3 regions of the Bacillus sp. JJ1127 genome follow, and region 1 is predicted to be linked to each of the others. Evidence: predicted binding sites of a transcription regulator. Region 1 holds the regulator's gene; each other region holds the start of a gene.
The links. The regulator Rex, encoded in region 1, represses fermentation and respiration genes when NADH is low (regulators of the CRP and FNR family bind a similar motif). The targets are predictions, from matches to a motif close to TTGTGAAATATTTCACAA.

Region 1 (5,472 bases):
TGAACAATAACCTCCTCATTTTTTATGTAAATTTCCTTTATTAGCACTCAAGACTCATGAGTGCTAACACACTTATAATAATAAATAATCTCATTTTCTTTTGCAAGTAAAAAAATCATAATTTTTTCGCAAATTGCTAGATACACTTTTTCTATACGTCCTCCTAGAAAAGAACAACTTGATTATCGTTGTAACTATTCTCAAGAAAGCCTTCCGTATATGAATCGGCGTTTCCACTTATCGTATGTTACAATATGAAAGACGCCATAAATTGTTTTCTCTATAAGTACAGCATTTTCCTGTCTTCTATTTCATTTTCAAAGAAAGATTTACAAAAAAATCATAATATGAATGGTTATTACGTATACTCGGCTGGATGTTTACATGTTATCCCGCCTTATCTCATAAACTAGGGTTAGAAAGGATGGTTAACCAATTTGAAAAAACAATATTGGTGGATTATAGTTACATATATTCTTATGCAATTATCAGGTATTGTTGGATTACCACTTCTTGTGAAAACTGGACTATATAATAATAGAGGATTCACCCAAGAAGAAAAAATACAACTAGTGACTGGTCACTGGGCAATCATTAGCTTCTTTATTGCATTATGTATTGTACTTTTTCTGCTTAGAACAGATATTCGAGAGAGGCATTTAGATACAAAACGTGCTAGTATTCCTGCCGCAGTTGGCTGGATCTTTATTGGTTTCTTCTTAGCTCTCTTTTCCCAAACAATTGCAGGCACGATTGAAATGCGCTTACTAGGTATTAAGCCTGGTTCCGAAAACACGGAACACTTAATGGAAATTGCAAGAACTACACCATGGTTCCTTATTGTTATATCGATAATCGGACCTATTTTAGAAGAGATTGTGTTTAGAAAAATTTTATTTGGTACATTGTATAAGAAATTTAACTTCTTTATTGCAGCTATTATTAGCTCGCTTGTATTTGCAGCAATTCACTTTGATTTTTCACATCTATTGGTATACACTTCCATGGGTTTTGTATTCGCATTTTTATATGTAAAAACGAGACGGATTATTGTCCCTATCATGGCCCATGTTTCAATGAATACAATGGTCGCGTTAATTCAAGTCGTAATGAGTAATGAACAAATACAGGAAATGATTAAAGAAGCTGAAAAAATGCAAGGCTTTATCGGAGGATTTTTAATATGAGGAACTCACCATTGTTCATGGCAGCACTATATTTCCTGCTTGGATGTGTTTTTGTACGCCTCGCAATTATGAACGTTACAGATACAATCTGGAACCCTTGGACACTACTGTTTGCAGCTATGGCAACAATTGATTTTAATTTGGCACTTCGTCTTATCTTAGTCAAATTTACAAAGAAAAAACAATAATAAAACGCAGAGGATTTTCCTCTGCGTTTTATTGTGGATAATTTTTCAAAAAGTAAACAAGCGTTTGTAATTCTACGGCTAAATCAATATGATGAATTCGTATATTTTCTGACACGTTTAATCGTGCTGGTGTAAAATTTAAAATTCCGTGTACAGCTGTATCAGCCAATCGATCTGCCACAGCTTGTGCAACGGTAGCAGGTACTGTTAATATTGCCACTTGTATATCACTTTTTAGACGCTCTTCTAGTTCATCTAAATGATATACAGGAATTCCTCCGATTTCTTTTCCAACTTTCTCTTCATTGATATCAAAGGCCATTTCAATTTTTGTATTATTATTTTTCGTGAAATTGTAATGTAAGAAAGCGGTCCCTAAATTACCCACTCCAATAAGTGCCACACGTGTTATATCATCTTGATCGAGCGTTTCACGGAAAAAGGATAGTAAATAATTCACATTATAACCATATCCTTTTTTTCCTAACGCTCCAAAATATGAAAAATCTCTTCGAATCGTCGCGGAGTCTACCTTCACCGCTTCACTCAATTCTGCTGATGAAACACGTTGCTTACCAGAAAGAGATAAGTTTTGGATAAATCGATAGTATAGAGGCAATCGTTTGGCAGTGGCCTGTGGAATCTTCTGTTGATCCATATAACCTCTCCTCTCTTCCTATCTTTGTTCCTATACCTGAAACAAATAGAAAAGTTTAGCACTTATGACTTTCCTTGTATAATAAAGAGAGAAGAATTCTCTCTTTATTTTAAACTATACACTATTTTTAGTATGATTGAGAAATATAAACATGGCAAAGTTAAGAAATTATTTGAGGTGAAAACATTGATTTTATTACAAGTGAATGGGCTTTCAAAATTATACGGTGCTGAAACAATCCTTGCAAACATTAAATTAGAGGTTCAAACGAAAGATCGTATCGCACTAGTCGGACGAAATGGAGCCGGAAAATCTACATTATTAAAAATAATTGCCGGAGAGTTATCTCATGATGGCGGTGAAATTATAAAACCAAAAGATGTTTCAATTGGTTATTTAGCTCAAAATACCGGCCTCGAAACTTCTTTAACAATTTGGGATGAAATGCTAACTGTCTTTACACACTTGCAGCAAATGGAGAAAAAACTTCGAAGGCTAGAGCATGAAATGGGGCAAGAAGAGAACTTTTCAAATGCTACTACGTCCGAAAAATTACTCGCTGATTATGATCAATTGCAACTAGATTATAAAGATCAAGGCGGTTATCAATATGAGGCTGATATTCGTTCTATTTTAAGTGGTCTCGGTTTTCCAACCGAAACACACCAAACGACAATTTCTACATTAAGCGGTGGCCAAAAAACACGATTGGCTCTCGGCAAATTATTATTAACAAAACCAGATTTACTCATCTTGGATGAGCCAACAAACCATTTGGACATCGATACACTAACATGGCTTGAACAATATTTACAAGGCTATCCAGGAGCTATTCTAATTGTTTCCCACGATCGCTACTTTTTAGACAAGCTTGTTACACAAGTATATGAAATTTCTAATAAAGAAAGCAGACGATATGTTGGTAACTACAGTAAGTATTTAGAGCTAAGAGCTGCACTATATGAACAGGAAATGAAGCGTTATGAAAAGCAACAAGAGGAAATTGCTAAACTCGAAGACTTTGTCCAAAAGAATATCGCCCGTGCATCTACAACAAAACGTGCACAAAGTCGCCGTAAGCAATTAGATCGAATGGAATTACTGACTAGACCATTAGGTGACTCTAAATCAGCATCCTTTCACTTTGATATCGAGAAACAAAGTGGTAACGACGTCTTACAAGTAAAAGATGTTTCAATTGGATACGACCATGAGCCTGTTATTGAACATGTGAATATGCGCTTAACCCGTGGTGATAGTGTTGCATTAGTCGGACCAAATGGGATTGGAAAATCTACATTATTAAAATCAATTGTGAATAAATTGCACACGTTAAGCGGTGAGGTTTCTTTCGGTTCGAATGTATCTATTGGATACTATGATCAAGAACAGGCAAACTTAACATCGTCTAAGCGTGTTTTAAATGAATTATGGGATGATTATCCACTACAGCCAGAAAAGGAAATTCGTACTATACTCGGTAATTTTTTATTCACAGGAGATGATGTATTAAAACCTGTTTCTTCTCTTAGTGGCGGCCAAAAGGCACGATTAGCCTTAGCGAAATTAATGATGCAAAAATCTAACCTGCTGATTTTAGATGAGCCAACAAACCATCTTGATTTAAATAGTAAAGAAATTCTAGAGAACGCCTTAATCGATTATCCAGGAACTCTTTTATTCGTTTCTCATGATCGCTATTTTATTAACCGTGTCACAACTACAGTCGTTGAGTTATCAACAGATGGTGCACAGGAATATTTAGGTGACTATGACTACTATATCGAAAAGAAAAATGAAATGATTGAGCGTGCTGAATTTGAGCAACAAGAGGAAGAAGCACCTATTCAAAAAAACATTGCTCAAGAAAAATTAAGTTATCTTGAAGAAAAAGAGCGTAAAAAGCTAGAACGCCAGCGTATTCGAAAAATTGAAGAACTGGAACAAAACATCGCGAAATTAGAAGAGGAGATCGAAGCATTAGAAGACCAGCTTTGTCTACCTGAAGTATATGCAGATTATGAACGAGCAAGTGAAATTACAAACACAAAACAAACATTACAAGAACAACTAGAAAAACATATGGCAGAATGGGAAGAATTACACATGTAACCTTTCTATATTTACGTAATAAAAACAAGGTAGCCAAAGAATATTTAGCTACCTTGTTTGTTGTTTATATGAAAAATATAGATTAATCAAAAGTCTGACCTCTATCTGTTTATCCACAACATTATACACATATCCACCTTTAATATATAAAGATAAAAATAACTTTTCCACATTACCCACAAAATATAAAAAAGTTATCAACATTTTATATTCACAATAAAACCCACATTATCAACAGATAATGTGGGTTTTATCCACAGGTTGTGGTTAATTTTGTGTATAACTATGCTTCAATATCTAAACCTGGGTTTGCATTTAAGGCTAATGTTGCACGTTTCCCTTGTTCATATGCAATTGTCCCTGCTGCTGCAATCATTGCTGCATTATCTGTGCATAAAGATAATGGTGGAATGATTAGTTCCATATGCTCTTTTTTCGCAAATTCTGCTTCTAAGCGTGCTCGAAGCCCTTTATTTGCTGCTACGCCCCCAGCAAGAAGCACCTGTCTTACATTGTATGCTTCAGCTGCACGTGCTGCTTTCGTTACTAATACATCTATTACACTTTCTTGGAAGCTCGCTGCTAAATCTTCTGGAGCAATTTCTTCGCCTCGTTGTTTTGCGTTATGCACAGTGTTGATAACTGCTGATTTCAATCCACTAAAGCTAAAATCATACGAATCTGGTTCTAGCCATGCACGTGGTAAATCAATCGTTGGCCTTCCTTCATGAGCAAGACGATCAATATGAGGACCGCCTGGGTATGGCATAGATAACGTACGCGCCACTTTGTCATATGCTTCTCCCGCTGCATCATCTCTTGTTTCACCAATTACCTCAAACGAGCCATGTTCTTTCATATAAACAAGCTCTGTATGTCCTCCAGATACAACAAGTGATAGCAATGGGAATTCTAGCTCTTTTACTAAGCGGTTCGCATAAATATGACCAGCGATATGATGAACACCAACAAGAGGAATATCATGAGCAAAAGCAACAGCTTTAGCCGCATTTACACCAATTAAAAGTGCACCTACTAAACCAGGGCCTTCTGTCACTGCAATTGCATCAATATCTTCAAAAGAGATATTTGCTTCTTTTAAAGCTTCTTCTAATACAACTGTAATTTGTTCTACGTGATGACGAGATGCAATCTCTGGTACAACTCCGCCAAAACGCTTATGACTTTCAATTTGTGATGCAACAATATTTGCCACTATTTCTGTTCCATTTTTAACAATCGCTACAGCTGTTTCATCACAGCTTGTTTCAATACCAAGTATAATCGTATTTTTTTCCATTATATATTCACCCACATTACAAGACCA
Region 2 (4,950 bases), on a different contig from region 1:
CTGTATAGTGAAGAAATATATGGAAATATTTCTCTTATTAAAATTATATTTTCATAGAAAAACCTTTGGAAATTATTGAGGTAGAATGAAAAGTATAGGTGATGAAAATGATAGCAACGAAAGACATACGGATAGAAAAAGATTTTTTAGGTGAGAAAGAAGTACCAAATGAAGCTTATTATGGTGTTCAAACATTGCGTGCGGTAGAAAACTTTCCTATTACGGGATATCGTATTCATAAATCACTCATTACTGCTATGGCGATTGTGAAAAAAGCGGCAGCACTTGCAAATATGGAGACGGGCTATTTACCTGAAAATATTGGGAAAGAAATTGCGGAAGCTGCGCAGGAAATTGTTGATGGAAAATTTCATGATCAGTTTATTGTAGATCCAATTCAGGGCGGGGCAGGAACTTCAATTAATATGAATACAAATGAAGTAATTGCAAACCGTGCATTAGAACGAATGAAGTGTGAAAAGGGAAATTATGCAACAATTAGTCCCAATACACATGTAAATATGGCACAATCAACAAATGATGCATTTCCAACAGGAATCCATATTGCAACGTTAATGATGCTGGAAGAGTTACTTGCTACAATGGAGGAACTTCATCTTGCTTTTACTAATAAAGCAAAAGAATTTGACCATGTGATTAAAATGGGACGTACTCATTTGCAAGATGCAGTTCCAATTCGTCTTGGTCAAGAATTCGAAGCGTATGGTCGTGTACTTGAGCGTGATATAAAGCGAATTAAACAGTCTCGTCAACACTTATATGAAGTAAATATGGGAGCAACGGCTGTTGGAACAGGGTTAAATGCAAATCCTATTTATATTGAGCGAGTTGTAAATCATTTACGAAATCTTAGTGGTTTTCCACTTGTAGGTGCAGAGCATTTAGTCGATGCAACGCAAAATACAGATGCGTATACAGAAGTATCAGCAGCGCTGAAAGTGTGTATGATGAACATGTCTAAGATTGCAAATGACTTACGCATTATGGCATCTGGTCCAAGGGTTGGACTAGCTGAAATTCAATTGCCAGCTCGTCAACCAGGATCATCTATTATGCCAGGAAAAGTAAATCCAGTTATGGCAGAAGTTATTAACCAGGTGGCATTCCAAGTTATTGGTAATGACCATACAATTTGTTTAGCATCGGAAGCAGGGCAGCTAGAATTAAATGTAATGGAACCAGTGTTAGTTTTTAATTTGATTCAATCCATTAGCATTATGAATAATGCATTCCGTGTATTCCGTGAATATTGCATTGAGGGAATTACTGCGAATGAAGAATTGCTGAAACAATATGTTGAAAAAAGCGTTGGGATTATTACAGCAGTGAACCCTCATATTGGATATGAAGCGGCTTCTCGTATTGCTCGTGAAGCTATTGCGACAGGAAAATCAGTTCGAGAACTTTGTTTAGAACATGGTGTCTTAACAGAAGAAGAGCTCGATATTATTTTAGATCCACATGAAATGACGCATCCTGAAATAGCAGGTGCATCGTTATTAAAGAATAAAAAATCCTGATACACACGTATCAGGATTTTTTATTCAAATATCTCGAATGATTTCGTCTAGAAAAGAAAATGAAGAAACGATCCCTTTGTCAGGGATCGTTTTCAGATTTTAAAAAATATTAAAATATAGATTTAAGTTGCAGTAAGCTAATAATTACTAAGAAGATTAAGCTATATTTCATTGTTATTTTAAATAGCTCTGATTCTTTACCAACTATTCCAACTGCCGCGCAAGCTACAGCAACTGATTGTGGTGATACCATTTTTGCCATTGTACCGCCGACTACGTTTAAGGCAACAAGAGTAGAAGGCTCGATATTTATTTGAGCGGCTGTAACAGCTTGAAGAGGTGCAAATAGAGAGCCGCTGGATACTACAGAACCAGTTATGAATACGCCAATCCAACCTAAGATCGGAGATAAGATTGGGAATATATTCCCAGTAGATGATAAGGCTAATCCAAGAGTTGAAGACATACCAGAATAGTTTGTTACATATGCTAATGCGATTACGCTACAAATTGTATAAATTGGTGCTTTTAACTCTTTTAATGTTTCAATAGCTAATTCTTTTACTAATTTACCGTTCACGCGGTATACAAGTAAAGATACAATAATTGCAAGAACAATAGCAGTAGTTGTTGATGAGAATACATCTAATTTAAAGATTGCTGCAAATGGTGTATCTGCTTTAACAATTGGCGCTGTTTTAATCACGTGATTGTGCAGGCCAGGTACTTGAATATTCCATATTAAGTTACTTAATGCACCGTTTGGAGCGAATAAAGCTTTTACTACTTTTAAGTTAAAAATTGTTACAAATGCAGTTAAGAATACAAATGGTGACCAAGCGTATAAAATTTGTTTCATATTATAATGAGGTTTTTCTTTTTTCTTTTCTTTCTCTTTTGTTGAAGATTTTGGCTGCCATACACGTAAGAATAATGATAATGCAATCATGCTGACTACAGCTGCGAAAATATCAGTAAGTTCTGCACCAAGGAAATATGTTACAACAAATTGTGTAATAGCAAATGCACCACCACTTACAATGATACCTTGCCAAGTTTCTTTAATTCCTTTTATACCATCTACCATTGCAACAAGTAAGAATGGTAGTACAAAGCTAATGAAAGGTAATAATGTTACAGTTTGACGACCAACAATTAATGGATCTATTTGTGTTAATTGAGCAGGTACTGTAACTGGAATACCCATTGCTCCCATCGCACCACCGGCAATATTAGCAACTAAACAAATACCAGCTGCTTTTAATGGGTTAAAGCCCATACCTACAAGTAATGCTGCTGTAATTGCAACTGGTACACCAAAACCTGCTGCACCTTCTAAGAAAGCACCGAAAGAATAAGCGATTAACAAGACTTGAAGACGACGGTCGTTTGTAATACTAGAAATGCTATCACGAATGACGTTAAATTGCTCAGTTTTTACAGTTAGTTTGTAAAGGAAAATTGCTGCGATAACGATTGTACAAATTGGATAAAATCCAGCTACTACTCCAAATGCAGCTGATGATACCGCCATAGTTGCAGGCATTTTGTAAACAAGTATGGAAATAATGATTGCTAAAATTACACTATAAAGTCCTGATAAGTATCCTTTGATCTTAAATACTGTTAAACAAAGAACAAAAAATAAGATTGGAAGAGCAGCGACAAGTGCTGATAACCAAATATTGTTCAAAGGATCGTAAATCTGTGTCCAAGTACTCATAATAATGACAACTCCTATCTATAATATGTGAATGAATTCACATTATTTGTGAAACAATTCACAATCAACTTACATTGCTAAGTATATTCTCCTTCAACACTATTGTCAACGTAAAAAAGTATTATTATTCCATAATAGTGTTATCTGTAAAAAATCCGCTACATTTTGTTCATAAACTGGACAAAAAGAGTGCCCATCTGTTTTTGAGCACTCTTTTACTCTTCTATGTATAAGTAACCCCATCCTAAGATTTAAAAATGAGTAAGGAAGATTAAAGTTTCACTTTATAAATTCTTCGTGTATTCCTTCATATTTTCGTATGTCATCGGTCCTACATGTTTAAAACGAATAACTCCTTCTGTATCAAGAATAAAGGATGTTGGAATACTCATAATTTGATATGTTGCATTTGCTTGTCCTTTTGTGTCTAATAGAACAGGGAAAGTATATTTATTTTCTTGAAGGAATTGTTTCACATGAGCGGGATCTTGTTCACTAGCAGTTGCATTTACAGCAACAATCTCAATTTTGTCTTCTTTTGTATCATTATAGAACTTTTCAATATCAGGCATTTCTATCTTACATGGGCCACACCAACTTGCCCAAAAATTCAATATCACCTTTTTTCCTTTATAATCGGAAAGATGAACTTCTTTCCCATCAATTGTTTGTAGAAGAAAATTAGGTGCAATGTTGCCGATTTCTGTTCCGATTCGAAGATCAGATGCTGTAGTATGTTGTTCTTCTTTATCCTTAAGTACAAAGTTATGGATAATTGTCCAACCAAGTGCAATACTAATTAAGCCAATTAGGAACCACTTTTTAATTGTGAATCAGCCTCCTTACCAAAATTTCACTCTTTTTATCGTAACAAAGCTATTGCTAAGGGTCAAACAATTTTACAATGATATATCATTTAAGAACAATATCTTACAATATCATTACAGGAAGAAGTATGAAGGAAAAAATATGACAAGAAGGTTGATAAAACAGCATTTGTGAAGCAAAGTATTCCTATCCGTATGTTTTGCTTTTCACTATATCGTATAGTATAATATTCAAAATCAGCATGGATTTTTTCTGAAGTGTATGTTGATAAAAGGAGGAAGATAATTTTATTGTTTGAAGTTGATAAAGTTGTGTCGTAACAGGAAATATAAAGACAAATATATAAATAAATAAAGAGAAATATAAAAATGAAAAAATGAGGGGAACTTTATGAATCAAAACCAATTTGATTGTCGTATTTCAGAAGAGGATGTACAAATGTTGAGAGCGCTAGCTCATCCACTACGTCTTCGTTTAGTAATGGAGCTTATGCAACGTGGAACATGCAATGTAACGCAATTACAGGAAGTGTTAGAAATTCCGCAATCGACCGTTTCACAGCATTTAACGAAATTAAAGCAGAATAAAGTTGTTCGTTTTGAGAGACGTGGCTTAGAAGTATATTATCAAGTGCATAATGACAAAGTAAGTGAAGTTGTAAAAACATTATTTTCATAAAATTTGAATATCTTGGAAAAAGGCGTATAGAAATATACGTCTTTTCTTATGGAATATATTTAGGCGGGATATGACAAGCTAGAAAAGGGGGAATAAGTAAAAGGAGGAAAACTAATGGATATAAAGCGTGTGAAACAAATTTTGTCGTCTTCAAGCCGAATCAATGTTACATATCAAGGT
Region 3 (5,472 bases), on a different contig from region 1:
AGCAATTGCTGAAGCGTTATGCATTTTTTCACGTGCTTCTTCGTCATTGCCATCTTTATATGCTCTTGGTAAATATTTAAACACAAGATCAATTGCTTTTAACGCTAAACCATCTGTGTAATCATTTGCCATGATAGACACGTATGCTTCAATGGCATGTGTTAATACATCCATTCCAGTATCTGCTGTTACATGCGGTGGTACTGTCATTACAAATTGCGGATCAACAATCGCTACATCTGGTGTTAATTCATAGTCAGCAAGCGGGTATTTTATATTGTTCTTTTTGTCTGTAATAACCGCAAATGGTGTCACTTCTGAACCTGTTCCAGATGTTGTTGGAATCGCAACAAACTGCGCTTTAGTTCCTAGTTTTGGATATTTACATGTACGTTTTCTAATATCTAAAAACTTTTGTTTTATACCAAAGAATTCTGTTTCTGGGTGCTCATAAAATAGCCACATTCCTTTTGCTGCATCCATCGCTGACCCGCCGCCAAGAGCAATAATAACGTCCGGTTTGAAGCTTCTCATCATTTCTGCACCTTTAAATACAGTTTCATCTGAAGGATCTGGTTCTACTTCAGAAAATATTTCTACTTTTACATCATTTCTATGTTGGGCTAAATAATGCGTTACTACATCAACATATCCATGCTGCACCATTCCAGCATCTGTTACAATGAATGCACGTGAAATGTTCGGCATACTTGCTAAATACTGTGTAGCGTGTTTTTCAAAATAAATTTTTGGTGGCAGCTTGAACCACTGCATATTCTTTTTTCTATTTGCAAGTCTCTTTACGTTCATTAAATGTGTTGCTGTTACGTTTTGAGATACAGAGTTCTTTCCGTATGATCCGCATCCAAGTGTAAGTGATGGAATGAAGGCATTATATACATCACCAATTCCGCCTTGTGATGACGGAGCATTTACGATAAGACGACATGCTTTCATACGTAAGCCAAACTGTTTTTGTATTTCCGGATTTGTAGAGTGAATAACCGCAGAATGTCCTAAACCGCCAAGCTCTAACATGTTTTCACAATGCTTCAATCCTTCTTCTAATGAATTTGCTTTTATACAAGCTAATACTGGACTTAATTTTTCACGAGATAACGGATAAGCTGCGCCGACTCCTTTAATTTCAGCTACAAGCATCTTTGTGTCTTCTGGTACAGTAATTCCTACTAATGCCGCAATATAATAAGGCGATTTCCCAACGATATCACTATTTACTGCACATGTATTCTCATTAATAACAAGTTTCTCTAATTTTTTTCGTTCATCTTCTGTTACAAAGTAACAATTGTTCGCTATCATTTCTTGTTTCACATCATTATAGATTTCTTTATCTACGATAATTGCTTGTTCAGAAGCACAAATCATACCGTTATCAAACGTTTTCGATAAAATCACATCATTTACAGCACGTTTCACGTTCGCTGATTTTTCCATGTAGCATGGAACGTTACCTGGTCCTACTCCTAGAGCTGGTTTACCAGTAGAATATGCTGATTTCACCATTCCTGCTCCTCCAGTTGCTAAAACAAGCGCTACACCTTCATGATTCATTAATTGTTTTGTTGCCTCAACAGAAGGCTTTTCAATCCATTGAATACAGTTCTCTGGTGCACCAGCTTTCACTGCAGCATCGCGCACTGTTTTTGCAGCAGCGATAGAACATTGCTGCGCTGAAGGGTGGAATGCAAAAATAATTGGGTTTCTTGTTTTCATCGCAATGATCGCTTTAAACATCGTTGTTGAAGTTGGATTTGTTACTGGCGTTACCCCAGCAACCACACCGACCGGCTCTGCAATTTCTATTACTTCCTCATGCGGATCCTCACGAATAATTCCCACTGTTTTGTCATTTTTTATGCTATTCCAGATATATTCAGTTGCAAAAATATTTTTAATACATTTATCCTCATATACACCGCGTCCCGTTTCTTCAACAGCCATTTTCGCAAGCGGCATATGTTGATCCACACCCGCAAGTGCCATTTCATGTACAATTTTATCAACTTGTTCCTGTGTAAAACCTTCTAATACTTGTAAAGATTTTTTACCATTATTCACTAACGTTTCAATCATTTCTGTTACTTCTTGCGTTTCATTTACAACTTTCTCTTTGACTACCATGTAATTTCCTCCTATTCTGCTATATGGACCCAAATAGTCCCTAAGGGTCTTAATAAGTCCATATTGGCGTAAAAAAATAGAGTTACTTTTCCTACATGAATCCCATTGTTTGTGAAACTTTTCACAAGTTTATGTGTGAACATTGTTTCATGAATCTAATATACACGAAATATTTTTATTTGTGTGTGTCTAATTTGTGAAATATTTCACAAACTGATCTAAAAACAAGCACCGCCCTATGTAGCAGTGCTTGTTCATTATGCTAACGCTTGTGCTAAATCTTCAATTAAATCTTCGCCATCTTCAATGCCAACAGAAATGCGAATTAATGTATCTGTAATTCCTAACTCTTTGCGGCGATCCGCTGGAATAGATGCGTGTGTCATTTGTGCTGGAATAGAAATTAAACTTTCGACCGCGCCTAAACTTTCAGCAAGTGTAAAGTACTGTACTTTCTCAAGCACTTTATTTAACGTTTCTTCACTGTCCACATCAAATGAAATAATCGCACCATATCCATTTGCTTGTTCTTTTGCTAATTCATGATTCGAATGTGATTTAAGACCTGGGTAATACACTTTATTTATTTTTGGGTGATTGTTTAAAAACTCAGCAATCGCACGTGAGTTTGTTTCATGCTCTTCCATACGGATTCCTAATGTTTTTAAACCACGAAGTAATAAGAAGCTGTCTTGTGGTCCAAGAATACCACCTGTTGAGTTTTGTACAAAATGAAGATCTTCTGCTAATTGTGGGCTATTTACAACAACTAAACCAGCAACAACATCACTATGTCCACCTAAATATTTCGTTGCACTATGAAGTACAATATCTGCCCCTAGAGAAATTGGTGACTGCCAGTATGGTGTCATGAATGTGTTATCAATAATTGTTAGTAAACCTTTTTCTTTTGCAAATGTAGAAATTTGCTTAATATCCGTAATTTTTAATAATGGGTTTGTTGGTGTTTCTACATAGATTGCCTTCGTATTCGGACGAACTGCCTCTGCTACCTCATTTACATTTGTTGTATCTACAAATGTATGTTCAATACCGAAGCGATTTAATACTTTTGTAATGACACGATATGTTCCGCCATAAACGTCATCTGTTAAAATGACATGATCCCCTTTTGAAAACAACATAATCGTTGCTGTAATAGCAGCCATTCCTGAACCAAACGCAAAGCCTGCATGACCGTTTTCTAATACAGCAATCATTTCTTCTAATGCTGCACGCGTTGGATTACCTGTACGTGAATATTCGTACCCTTGATGTTTACCAACTGCTTCTTGTCTATACGTACTTGTTTGATAAATTGGTACGTTTACAGATCCAGTTGAGGGTTCTCCTATGCGAATACCATGAATTAACTTTGTTTTTGCTCTCATTTTTATTCCCATCCTTTGTATATGTCTTTGCTTAAATAACGCTCACTACTATCTGGAAAAATCGTGACAATATTCGTACCTGGTTTTGCCTTTTCAGCTTCTAATAGGCTTGCATGAAATGCCGCACCTGAAGAACTACCAACAAGAAGGCCTTCTTTCTGTGCTAACTCTTTCACGCGTCTAAATGCATTTCGATCAGAAATGGTATAAATTTCATCAAAATAAGACGGTTTTAAAAATGGTGGAATGAATTCAAGACCAATTCCTTCTGTTTCATGTGAACCAGCCTCACCACCATTTAAAATAGATCCTTCTGGTTCTACAATTACTGTTTTAATTTCACGATTTTGTTCTTTTAAATAAGACGCAGTCCCCATAAATGTACCACCAGTACCTGCACCTGCCACAAATATGTTAATTTCTCCATCCAATGCTTCCCACAGCTCAGGGCCTAATGTTTTGAAATAAGCGCGTGGATTTGCATCATTTGCAAATTGACTTGGAGAGTATGAATTTGGAATTTCTCTTACTAATTCTTTTGCCTTTGCAATTGCACCAGTCATCCCTTGTTCAGTTGATGTATGCACAACCATTGCACCGAGTGCTTTCATTAGCTCTTGTTTTTCAACGCTAAACTTCTCAGGCACACAAACAATAACACGTAAATTATGCTCTAGTGCAGCAAGTGCCAGTCCAATACCAGTATTCCCCGCCGTTGGCTCAATAAGCGTTCCACCTTGTGTCACGAGCCCTTTTGCTAGTGCATCTTCAATCAATTCTCTTCCTAAGCGATCTTTCACGCTTCCACCTGGATTATAAAATTCAAGCTTTGCAAATAAACGAACGCCCTCTGGAAGTGAAAAGCGAGTAATTTCTACAATCGGTGTATGACCGATTAATTCGTGAACCCCGCGATACACCTTCATCGTGTTTCCTCCTTATTTGCCAATAAAAAAAGGCAACTGTTTGTATTTTCTTTATATGAGACAGTTGCCTTTTTGTTACATTATTTTAACTCTTCTAGTACTTTTACAATAAAGTTTGTAGAATGAAGAGCTGCTTGATCTAAAAATTGATCAAATGAAACGTTTGACTCTTTACCAGCAATATCAGAAAGTGCACGAATAATCACAAATGGAACTTCATATTGATGGCATACTTGTGCAACCGCTGCAGCTTCCATTTCTACTGCGTAAAGGTTTTCGAATTTATCACGGATTGCTGCAACTCGGTTTGGATCACTCATAAATGAATCACCTGTTGCAATCATCCCTTTCACAACTTGAATATTTTCTTCCGCTTTCATACATTTCTCTGCTAATGCAACTAATGCCTCATCAGCTTTAAATCCTGGCGGCATTCCTGGCACTTGACCATATTCATAATCAAACGCAGTTACATCTACGTCATGATGGCGAACTTCAGTTGAGATAACAACATCCCCAACATTTAAAGATTGGTGGAATCCACCAGCTGAACCTGTATTAATTACTTTTTCAGGCTGGTATCTCTCTAATAAAATTGTCGTTGACATCGCTGCGTTCACTTTACCGATACCAGACTTTAACAAGATTACTTCATGTCCCGCTAATGTCCCTTTCGTGAATTCACAACCTGCAACGATTTCTGTTTCTGCCTGTTCTAATTTGTCACGTAAAATACGTACTTCTTCTTCCATTGCTCCAATTACAGCAATTCTCAATCTAATCCCTCTTTCTATTGCTTAGTTGCCTCCATTACCCACACGAAATGATTTAATCTCGAAAACGTTACATGGAAGCCATTGTTTTCAAAAATAGATTGCATGATCGGAATACGTGTATAGTATTCTGTTTGCAAATCATTCGCTAACTGATGAAAACCTCTTTGTTTTGCGGCTTCAACAGTTTTATCATACGCTTCTTGATCTGCAAATATCGTATCAGCAAAGACTATT

Region 2: the regulator Rex is predicted to act here: its motif matches at 3,311-3,328, upstream of V7183_RS10250 (lactate permease LctP family transporter).
Region 3: the regulator Rex is predicted to act here: its motif matches at 2,340-2,357, upstream of adhE (bifunctional acetaldehyde-CoA/alcohol dehydrogenase).

What each region holds. Positions count from the first base shown of each region.
Region 1 is NZ_JBALQK010000152.1:8,364-13,835, forward strand. Features, by position in the region: gene groES (co-chaperone GroES) at 1-1, opposite strand, end outside; gene V7183_RS15710 (CPBP family intramembrane glutamic endopeptidase) at 438-1,187, shown strand; gene V7183_RS15715 (YdiK family protein) at 1,184-1,375, shown strand; gene V7183_RS15720 (redox-sensing transcriptional repressor Rex) at 1,404-2,033, opposite strand; gene V7183_RS15725 (ABC-F family ATP-binding cassette domain-containing protein) at 2,220-4,145, shown strand; gene tsaD (tRNA (adenosine(37)-N6)-threonylcarbamoyltransferase complex transferase subunit TsaD) at 4,429-5,445, opposite strand; gene rimI (ribosomal protein S18-alanine N-acetyltransferase) at 5,445-5,472, opposite strand, start outside.
Region 2 is NZ_JBALQK010000088.1:13,499-18,448, forward strand. Features, by position in the region: gene aspA (aspartate ammonia-lyase) at 108-1,541, shown strand; gene V7183_RS10250 (lactate permease LctP family transporter) at 1,651-3,264, opposite strand; gene V7183_RS10255 (TlpA disulfide reductase family protein) at 3,549-4,091, opposite strand; gene V7183_RS10260 (ArsR/SmtB family transcription factor) at 4,483-4,770, shown strand; gene V7183_RS10265 (acid-soluble spore protein H) at 4,885-4,950, shown strand, end outside.
Region 3 is NZ_JBALQK010000043.1:44,546-50,017, reverse strand. Features, by position in the region: gene adhE (bifunctional acetaldehyde-CoA/alcohol dehydrogenase) at 1-2,145, opposite strand, end outside; gene V7183_RS05420 (bifunctional cystathionine gamma-lyase/homocysteine desulfhydrase) at 2,403-3,536, opposite strand; gene V7183_RS05415 (O-acetylserine dependent cystathionine beta-synthase) at 3,539-4,462, opposite strand; gene mtnN (5'-methylthioadenosine/S-adenosylhomocysteine nucleosidase) at 4,543-5,238, opposite strand; gene V7183_RS05405 (class I SAM-dependent methyltransferase) at 5,253-5,472, opposite strand, start outside.